Regions from separate parts of the Variovorax sp. 10N432 genome, predicted to be linked through region 1. Evidence: predicted binding sites of a transcription regulator. Region 1 holds the regulator's gene; each other region holds the start of a gene.
What was found. Region 1 encodes FNR, which switches genes on or off when oxygen is low (the NO sensors DNR and NnrR bind a similar motif). Its sites were predicted from a motif close to TTGATNNNNATCAA; they were not measured.
Positions count from the first base shown of each region.

Region 2: AC1DF3_RS10795 (universal stress protein) is a predicted target of FNR. The motif match lies at 1,993-2,006, and genes of this name have one in related genera.
Region 3: AC1DF3_RS32135 (universal stress protein) is a predicted target of FNR. The motif match lies at 1,452-1,465, and genes of this name have one in related genera.

Region 1 covers NZ_JBFTHX010000002.1:100,955-104,222, reverse strand. The annotation lists gene AC1DF3_RS02740 (sulfite exporter TauE/SafE family protein) at 1-123, opposite strand, end outside; gene hemN (oxygen-independent coproporphyrinogen III oxidase) at 143-1,558, opposite strand; gene fnr (fumarate/nitrate reduction transcriptional regulator Fnr) at 1,683-2,399, shown strand; gene AC1DF3_RS02725 (hypothetical protein) at 2,380-2,625, opposite strand; gene AC1DF3_RS02720 (FixH family protein) at 2,628-2,912, opposite strand; gene ccoG (cytochrome c oxidase accessory protein CcoG) at 2,938-3,268, opposite strand, start outside.
Region 2 covers NZ_JBFTHX010000007.1:90,507-93,774, reverse strand. The annotation lists gene AC1DF3_RS10805 (malonate--CoA ligase) at 1-1,020, shown strand, start outside; gene AC1DF3_RS10800 (universal stress protein) at 1,026-1,451, opposite strand; gene AC1DF3_RS10795 (universal stress protein) at 1,493-1,936, opposite strand; gene AC1DF3_RS10790 (cell division protein ZapA) at 2,296-2,628, opposite strand; gene AC1DF3_RS10785 (DUF904 domain-containing protein) at 2,628-2,846, opposite strand; cobalamin riboswitch at 2,915-3,152, shown strand; gene AC1DF3_RS10780 (TonB-dependent receptor domain-containing protein) at 3,234-3,268, shown strand, end outside.
Region 3 covers NZ_JBFTHX010000047.1:21,260-24,527, forward strand. The annotation lists gene AC1DF3_RS32120 (YeeE/YedE family protein) at 1-120, opposite strand, end outside; gene AC1DF3_RS32125 (metalloregulator ArsR/SmtB family transcription factor) at 120-443, opposite strand; gene AC1DF3_RS32130 (MBL fold metallo-hydrolase) at 529-1,410, shown strand; gene AC1DF3_RS32135 (universal stress protein) at 1,582-2,409, shown strand; gene AC1DF3_RS32140 (efflux RND transporter periplasmic adaptor subunit) at 2,488-3,268, shown strand, end outside.

The sequences.
Region 1 (3,268 bases):
GCCGCCCGCCGGTGCCCGCACGATGCGGATCACGCCGGCGCAGGCCGCGCCGCACATCGCGACGCAGTGCGGCCCGCCGGCCAGCCCCATCACGAATGCGGTGGCGAGCAGGGCGGACTGCATGGGGGAGCGTGCGGGCTCATCACACGATGCGCGAGAAGCGCGTGCGGTTGCGGTCAGCCTGCAGGTAGCGGTCGAACACCATGGCGATGGCGCGGACGAAGAACCAGCCCAGCGGCGTGACCTCGAGGTGGCGATCGCCGACCACCACCAGGCCCTGCGCCTCGAGCGGCGCCAGCGCTTCGAGCTCGGCCGCGAAGCAGCGCTCGAAATCGACCAGGTGGGCCGAGCCGATGGTCTCGAAATCGACCCGGCCCTGGCACATGATCGCCATGATCACGGTGCGCCGCAGCACGTCGTCGCGGGTCAGCGCCAGGCCGCGCACCACCGGCAGCCGGCCCTGGTCGAGCAGGTCGTAGTACTCCTCGAGCGTCTTGGCGTTCTGGCTGTAGGTGGCGCCGACCCGGCCGATCGCCGACACGCCCAGCGCCACCAGGTCGCAGTCCGGCTGGGTGCTGTAGCCCTGGAAGTTGCGGTGCAGCCGGCCCTGCCGCTTGGCCACCGCCAGCGCGTCGCCGGGCAGCGCGAAATGGTCCATGCCGATGTAGACGTAGCCGGCCTCGGTGAACGCGGCGATAGAGCGCGACAGCATCTCGACCTTGGCCGCCGCATCGGGCAACGCCTCGGTCGCGATGCGGCGCTGGGCCTTGAAGCGCTCGGGCAGGTGGGCATAGGCATAGAGCGCGATGCGGTCGGGCCGCAGCGCGCAGACCTGGGCCAGCGTGCGGTCGAAGGAGGCCGCGCTCTGGCGCGGCAGCCCGTAGATCAGGTCGACGTTGACCGAATCGAAGCCCAGCCCGCGGGCCGTCGCCATCAGGTCGAACACCTGCCCGGCCGGCTGGATCCGGTGCACCGCCTTCTGCACGTCGGGGTCGAAATCCTGGACGCCGAAGCTCAGCCGGTTGAAGCCCAGCGCGGCCAGGGTCACCAGGCGTTCGCGGTCGACGGTGCGCGGGTCGATCTCGATCGAATGCTCGCCGTCCGGCGACAAGGTGAAGGCCTCGCGCAGCATGCCCATCAGCGTCCGCAGGCCGGCATCGTCGAGAAAGGTCGGCGTGCCGCCGCCGAGATGCAGCTGGCGGACCACGGCGCCGCGGCCGAGCCGCTCGACCTGCAGAGCGATCTCGCGCGCCAGGTAGTCCAGGTACTCGCGCCCCTTGCTCTTGTGGCGGGTCACGATCTTGTTGCAGGCGCAGTAGTAGCAGAGCGATTCGCAGAACGGGATATGCACGTAGAGCGACAGCGCCCGCGCGCTGGCGCCGGTGCTGCCGCGCTGTTCGAGCGTCTGGGCATAGTCCTCGGCCGTGAAGGCGTCGACGAAGCGGTCCGCGGTCGGGTAGGAGGTGTAGCGCGGCCCGGCGCAGTCGAACCGCTGCAGCACGGACGGCGCGGGCACCACGATGGGCGGCGTGAGGGCTGGAGCGGAGACGGGAGGCATCGCGGACGCAGGCATGGGCTTCGGTGTGTCACTATGCCGCCGTCGCGATCCGCAAACCTTGACCTGCATCAAGCATCCGGCCCACCCCCCCACGGACAATCCCCGCATGACCCCGACTGCATCAATGAAGCCCGAAAATATCAAGGTCGCCTGTTCCAACTGCAACCTGCGCGAGCTGTGCATGCCGGTCGGACTGGCGCCCGGGGAGCTGCAGCGCCTCGACGACCTGGTCGCCACGCGGCGCAAGATCAAGCGGCGCGAGACGCTGTTTCGCAATGGTGAGCCCTTCACCTCGCTCTATGCGATCCGCACCGGGGTCTTCAAGACCCGGGTCACCAGCGAGGACGGGCGCGACCAGGTCACGGGCTTCCAGATGGCCGGCGAGATCATCGGCCTCGACGGCATCGTCAACGACCAGCACACCTGCGACGCCGTCGCCCTCGAAGACTCCGAGGTCTGCGTGATGCCCTTCGAGCGCATCGAGGAACTGTCGCGCGAGGTGACGGCGCTGCAGCGCCACGTGCACCAGATCATGAGCCGCGAGATCGTCCGCGAGCATGGCGTGATGCTGCTGCTCGGCAGCATGCGGGCCGAGGAGCGGCTGGCGGCCTTCCTGCTGAACCTGGTGCAGCGGCTGCATGCGCGCGGCTTCTCGCGCTCCGAGCTGGTGCTGCGCATGACGCGCGAGGAAATCGGCAGCTACCTCGGCCTCAAGCTCGAGACCGTGAGCCGGACGATGTCGAAGTTCGCGGCCGACGGCATGGTCGAGGTCGAGCAGCGCAACGTGCGCATCCTCGATCCCGAGGCGCTGCGCCGCATCGTCAATCCGCCGGGCTGTTGAGCTCGGCCGCCGGCCGGGCCAGCAGCAGCGTCAAGGCGCCCGCCGCCGTGGCCAGCAGCCAGAAGGCAAAGAACCCGGCCGTGTAGACCGCCTGGCGAGAGGCGCCCAACGCCTCGCCGCGCCAGTTGAGGTCGCCCGGATCGACCAGTGCGAACACCAGCACCTCGAGCGCGCAGGCCAGCAGGAATGCCGGCCAGAGTATCCACATCCAGCGTTGCGCCTGCATGTTCAGCGCCTCGGCGACGGCACGTCGGCGCTCGGGGTGGCCGCGTGGTTGCGCCCGGCCACCGCCGGCATGAGCTTCTTGTCGGCCAGCGTGCGGTTGATCTCCACGCCCTTGCGGTAGTAGTCCTCGTCGACCACCGGGTCGGGCGTGCGCAGGGCCAGCCACAAGGTGGCGAAACTCGCGATCACCACCAGGCCCGGCCCGCCGATCACCATCCACACCAGCCCGAAGCGCCACCAGGGTGGACAGGGACGCGTCGCTTCGTCATGGCTGCTCTTGTCGGTCATCTTCTGCCTCCTTGGGGCCTGGATTTCATCGCGGGACCAGGAACACGGCCTTCTCGGACACGCTGCCCTGGCCGCCCTCCGCTCGAACGTCGAAATACACCTTGTGGGAACCGGCCGTCGCCGCACCGTAGGGCAGCTGCAGCCGCACCGCCACCCAGCGCGACTGCGCCGGCGCGACCTCGACCACCGGCTCCGAGGACACGTGCAGACCCTCGAGGCCGCTGGCTTCGATCCGGTAGCGCTGCACCTGCTCGGTGGCGTTCATGATCTGCAGGCGGTAGACGTTCTCGAGCTGGCCGCCCTCGACGATGCGGGCCAGCGAGGCGCGGTCGCGCACCACGTCGACCTTCAGCGGC
Region 2 (3,268 bases), on a different contig from region 1:
GGCCGCAGCAAGGGCGCGATGCTCACGCATCGCAACCTGTCGTCGAACGCCGAGGTGCTGAAGGACTACTGGGGCTGGCGCGGCGACGACGTGCTGATCCACGCGCTGCCGATCTTCCATGTGCATGGGCTCTTCGTCGCGATCCATGGCGCACTGATCAGCGGCAGCCGGATGATCTGGTTCAACCGCTTCGACGCCGCGCGCGTGGTGGCCCGACTGCCCGAGGCGACGGTCTTCATGGGCGTGCCCACGCTGTACGTCCGGATGCTGGCCGAGCGCGGGCTGACGAAGAAGGCCTGCCGCCGCATGCGGGTCTTCATCTCCGGCTCGGCGCCGCTCCTGATCGACACCTTCGACGCCTGGCGCGAACGCACCGGCCACACCATCCTCGAGCGCTACGGCATGAGCGAGACCGCGATGCTGACCTCCAACCCCTACAGCCCGGTGCAGGGCGAGCGGCGCGGCGGCACGGTCGGCTTTCCGCTCCCCGGCGTGCAGCTGCGGGTGCGCGACGATGCCGGCGCGCCGTGTCCGACCGGCGAGATCGGCCATATCGAGGTCGACGGGCCCAACGTGTTCGCGGGCTACTGGCGCATGCCCGAGAAGACCCGGGAAGAGTTCACCGCCGACGGCTACTTCAAGACCGGCGACGTCGGCAAGTTCGATGAACTGGGCTACGTCACGATCGTCGGACGCAGCAAGGACCTGATCATCAGCGGCGGCTACAACGTCTATCCGGCCGAGATCGAAGGCTTCATCAACGAGCTGGCCGGCGTCGCCGAGAGCGCGATCGTCGGCGTGCCGCATGCCGACTTCGGCGAGGTCGGCGTGGCCATCGTGACGGCACGGGCCGGTGCCGCGATCGACGGCGAGGCGATCATTGCCGAGCTCAAGGAAAAGCTCGCCAACTTCAAGATCCCCAAGCGTTGCTTCGTGGTCGACGAACTGCCGCGCAACGCGATGGGCAAGGTGCAGAAGGCCCTGCTGCGGGAGCAGCACAAGGCCTTGTTCAAGGCCTGAGGGCCTTACTGGACCAGCAGCACCGAGATGTCGGTCTCGGCCACCACCTTGGTCGCGACCGAGCCCATCAGCGCCCGGCCGAACAGGCCGTGGCCGTGCGTGCCCATCACGATCAGTTCGGCGCCGCAGTCGGCGGCGGCCTTGAGGATTTCCTCGGCGGCATGGCCGTGGCGCTGGTCGACCTTGTAGCTGGTGATGCCGGCGCGGGCCAACGTGGCCTTGAGCGGATCGAGCACCTTGGCGGTCTCTTCGGCGTAGTAGTCGCGCACGATCTCCTTGCTGAGGTGGCGGGTCACATGGCCGGGCACGCCGATGCACACGTGCACCACGACGAGTTCATTGCCGTCGATGAACATGGCGCGGTTCTTCGCCAGGTAGTCGATGGCTTTCTGGGTGTGCGCGCTGCCGTCGACGGCGATCAGGATCTTCATGCAAGGCCTCTCGTTGTTCTGGATGGGATGACGGGCCGGACTCAGCGCAGGACCAGCACCGGCAGGTCGGAATGGGTGAGCACATGCTGGGTCTCGCTGCCCAGCAGCAGTCGCTTGATGCCCTTGCGGCCATGCGAGGCCATGACGATCGTGTCGCTGTCGTGCTTCTTCGCGGCGGCGATGATGGCGTCGCCGACAAGGTCGGCGCTGACCGTCGAGGTCTTGACCTTGACGCCGCTGGCCTCGGCCTGCTTGGCGATCTCGTCGAGCGACGCTTGAGCCGCCTCGGACCATTGCTTCTCGATGCGGCCGATGTCCTCGGGCGTGAACACGGCGGCGCCGTCGAAGTAGTTGGTCGGGTAGCGTGGCACCACGGTCACGGCGACCAGCTCGGCGCCGTTCTGCGAGGCCAGCGCGATGGCGCTTGCCACGGCCTTCTTGGCGAGGGGGGAGCCGTCGGTGGCGACCAGGATTCGCTTGAACATGAATGCTCCTGTGGTTGGACCGCCAAGAGCTTAATACAAGGGTCGCCGGGACGGACTTGATTCACGTCATGCCGACGGGGGAAAGCGCCGGTGCAAAAAAAAAGCCACGGCGCCTGTTGCGGGGCCGTGGCTTTCGATGAAAGGTGTCTGCGAGTGTGAGCCGAACCCGCATCCTGAACCAGGGTTCAGGTGGGCGAGGTCAGCAAGGCTTCGGGTTCATCTGACGCGAGATGATCACACCCGCCAAGCGATGTTCCAAGCCCTGCTCCGGAGAGCATTGGTACAAGGAAATATAGAGCCCAGCTTCGCACCGCAGACGAAACGTATTTTACGCCCGCCGTGACCTGCGCGCCCACGCTTCAGAGTAAATGTCCGTCGCCGGCGAGGGCCTGGTCGAGGCGCTGGACCAATTGCGCGGCGCGTGCGTCGTCTTCGGCACTGCCGGCGGCCGCAGCGGCCGGCGCGGGGGGCGGCGCTGGCGCGGGCGCGGCTTCGCGCTGCACGAGGTCGAAAGCGAGGTTCAGCGAGGCCAGCACCGCGATCCGGTCGCGCGCCTTGACCTTGCCGGCGTCGCGGATCTTGCACATGGCGGCGTCGACTCGCTCGACCGCTTCGCGCAGTTGCGGCTCGCCGCCTTCGGGGCAGCCGAGCAGGTAGCTCTGGCCCATGATCTGGACTTCGATTTGTTTCATCAGGGAGCGTCTTGGCCGGGATCGGCGGGCAGGTGGTCGAGCAGGGCATCGAGCCGCGTGCGCGCCGCGGCGAGCCGCGATTTGAGGGTGTCGCGTTCGCGCGTGAGCGCGTCGACCTGGTCCTGGAGCAGCGCATTGGTGCGCTGTACTTCCTCATGGCGCACGAGCAGGCGTTCGACGCGCTCGGCGATCTGGTCAATACGGCTCGGTGCAGGCATGGAGGACGATTGTAGTTACCGGCGCCGGCGTGTTTGCATCGCCGCACGCAAGGCGGATGCCAAGAAACCCTACAATTCCACGCGTTGGTGCTCGCGCCGCGGTTCACGCGGCGCAGTTCAACGGGAAGCAGGAGGCGGAGCCCATCGGGCCGAGCCAACCTGCGCTGCCCCCGCAACGGTCAAGCAGACGGCATCTTCGGATGCCACCCTCGTCAATCAGCCACTGGGCGCTCTGAAACAGGCGCCTGGGAAGGCGGCGAGGGCCGCGCTGCCAGCCCGGATACCGGCCAACGAGGCGGCTGCCGCATGGAGAGAAGCATGTCGGCGGCCATGACGTCCAAACGCCGGCGGGGAAGCCGGCGACGGGCATTGATCTTTGTCGCTTCCATGAAATCTGTCGTCTCGTCCGCCTGCGCCATCCG
Region 3 (3,268 bases), on a different contig from region 1:
CACCCCGCTGATGCCGGCGATGCGCCCGTTGAGCAGCACGAACATCGCCGCGGCGATGCCGATCAGAAGACCGCCGCCCAATGCGGCAAGCGGCGTGAAGTGGTTCCAGTCGATGGTCATCAGGCTTCCTTCGGGCAGTACAGGCGATAGAGAAGCGAAAGGATCTCAAGCATCGCCGGGTCGGACACGCGGTAGAAGATGGTCCGACCCTCGCGGCGGGTCTGAACCACGCCCTCCCCGCGCAGCACGCCCAACTGTTGCGACAGCGTCGGCTGATGAATCCCCAGTGCCGCTTCCAGGTCGCTCACGCACATCTCGCCTTGTGACAGCTGGCAGAGCAGCAGCAGCCGGTCCTCGTTGGCGAGCAACTTGAGCGCGCCGACAGCCTGGCTTGCGGCACCGCGCAGGGCTTCAGGGTCGATGACAGGCAGTGCACGTTTCATGAAGAGCTTTTCCTTTCGGTTGAAATATTATTTGTTTTTATATAATATTTGTCAATAGATTGATGCGCAACCCGGAGCGACCGTCATGGCAAACCGAGCCACCACCCAAGGCTTTTTCGACCCCCAGACATGGACCATTTCCTATGTCGTGTGGGACCCGGCCACCCGCCGCGCCGCGGTTATCGATCCGGTGCTGGACTACGACTTCAGGTCGGGCCGCACCAGCACCCGATCGGCCGACCGGCTGCTCGCCCATGTCCGCGACAACGGCCTGCAGGTCGACTGGATCCTCGAAACCCACGCGCACGCCGACCATCTGTCCGGGGCCCGGCATGTGCAGGCCCAGGCGGGCGGGCGGATTGCCATCGGCGAGAACATCCGCCTCGTTCAATCGACCTTCAAGAAGCTGTTCAACCTCGAGCCCGGCTTCCTGCCCGATGGCAGCCAGTTCGACCACTTGTTCAAGGACGGCGAGACCTTCAGGATCGGCGACATCGAGGCCACCGCGCTGCTGGTGCCCGGCCACACCCCCGCCGACATGGCCTACCTGATCGACGGCGCGGTCTTCGTCGGCGACACGCTCTTCATGCCCGACCTGGGCAGCGCGCGCGCCGACTTCCCCGGCGGCGACGCGCGTCAGCTCTACCGCTCGATGCGAAGGCTGCTCGACCTGCCGCCCGAGACGACGATGTATGTCTGCCACGACTACCCGCCGGCCTCTCGCCAGCCTCGGTGGGAAACCACCGTGGCCGAGCAACGCGCCGGCAACATCCACGCCCGCGACGGCATCGGCGAGGACGCCTTCGTCGCGATGCGCACCGCGCGCGACGCGACGCTCGACATGCCGACCCTCATCCTCCCGTCGATCCAGGTCAACGTGCGGGGCGGGCAACTGCCGCCGCCTGACGACAACGGCATCGCCTACCTGCGCATTCCCTTGAACGCACTGCCCGCGCACGGCGGATGACGCCGGCGCGCGGGGCCGCTGACATCCGGCATCGCGCGCGCTTGATCCAGCGCAAGGCAGTTCCGGCCAGGCGCCCTAGAGTGACACTGAAGCCCACGCCGGCACGTCGCGCCAGCGTCGCTTCAAAAATTGCACACAAAGGCTCCAACTTCTTCGCACACGGGGAACGCCATGACCGCGTATCGATCCCTCCTGGTGCACCTGGACGGCACCACCCGCGCCGCCGCCCGCCTCCATCTCGCACTGCGGCTCGCGCTTGCGTGGCGCGCCCGTGTCAGCGCCCTGTTCGCCGTGGCGCCGAACCACCTTGCGCTGCTGCCCGTCGGGCCCGGCCTTCCGCCGTTGCCGCCGGGTGATCCGATCGATGCCGAGCACCGCCGCCGCGCCATGGAAACCTGCCAGGAGGCGTGCGCCGTGTCGGACGCGCCCTGCGAATGGCTCGAACTGACCGGCGAACCGGTGGTCGAGACCTTCACCCGGCAGGCGCTCCTGGCGGACCTCGTGTTCCTCGGCCAGCGCGATGCCGATGACGCGAACGGCTTCGACGTGCCCGCCGGCTTCGTCGAATCGATCGTGATCGGCAGCGGCCGTCCGGCACTGGTCGTCCCTTTTTCCGGCGAGCTTGCGAGTTCGCCGGACATCGTCCTGCTGGCGTGGAAGCCCACCCGCGAATGTGCGCGCGCGCTCGCCGCGGCGATCCCCTTCCTGCAGAGCGCACGGCACGTGCATCTGATCGAAGAAGAAGGCGACGAATCGCAGCCCCTGTCCTTGAAGGTCCGCGACTACCTGTACCTGCATGGCATCGAGCGGGTGCACGAGCACGCAAGGCTTCCGCAGGACCATGCCGGCGAGGCGCTGCTGTCGACCGCCGCGGACTGCGGCGCGGACCTGCTCGTCATGGGCTGCTACGGCCACAGCCGGGCGCGCGAGCTGCTGCTGGGCGGCGTGAGCCGGACCGTGCTGGATTCGATGACGCTGCCCGTTCTGATGGCCCACTGAGTGCCGCGCCTGCACGACGAGCCACGCTCTGGCGACGGGTCGGCCGAAACGCAAGGCAGCCAGCGGAGAAGATGCATCTTGAAGCACGGAAACGTCATCTTCTCTGGCCTGGGTGCCCTTTTGCTCGCGGCAGCCGGCACGGCCTGGTGGCAGTGGCCCGTGCATGTGGACACCGCGCTGCCCACGCGCGGACCCGCGATCGAGGCGGTCTATGCCACCGGCACGGTCGAGCCCACGGTGCTGATGCCGGTGTCGCCGCGCACCGGCGGGCGGCTGGTGAGCATCGAGGCCGAGGAGGGCCAGCAGGTCAGGCGCGCGCAAGTCCTGGCCCGCGTCGAGTCGACCGATCTCGACCAGACCATCGAGGAGATGCGGGCGCGTGAGCAGCTCGCACGGGCTCAGTTCGAGCGCACACGGTCGCTGATCGAGCAGCGCTTCGTCGCGCCGGCGGAATTCGACCGCGTGCGCAGCGAATGGCAGGCGGCCCAGGCCGCCACCCGCCGCGCGCAAGCCCAGCGCGACTACAACCAGCTCGTCGCGCCGGCGGACGGGGTCGTGATCCGCCGCGACGGCGAGGCGGGCCAGTTCGTGCCCTCCGGGCAGGCGGTGTTCACGCTGGCCTGCTGCGCCCCGCTGCGCGTATCGGCCGAAGTGGACGAGGAAGACATCGCCCGCGTCTCCGTCGGCCAGGCGGTCACGATGCGCAGCGACGCCTTGCCGCGCCAGCTGTTCGAGGGCACCGTGGCCGAGATCACGCCCAAGGGCGACCCGGTGTCGCGCAGCTACCGGGTGCGCATCCGGCTCGCGGGAGCGCCCCCGGTCGATGCCGGCCCCATGCGCAGCGGCATGACCATGGACG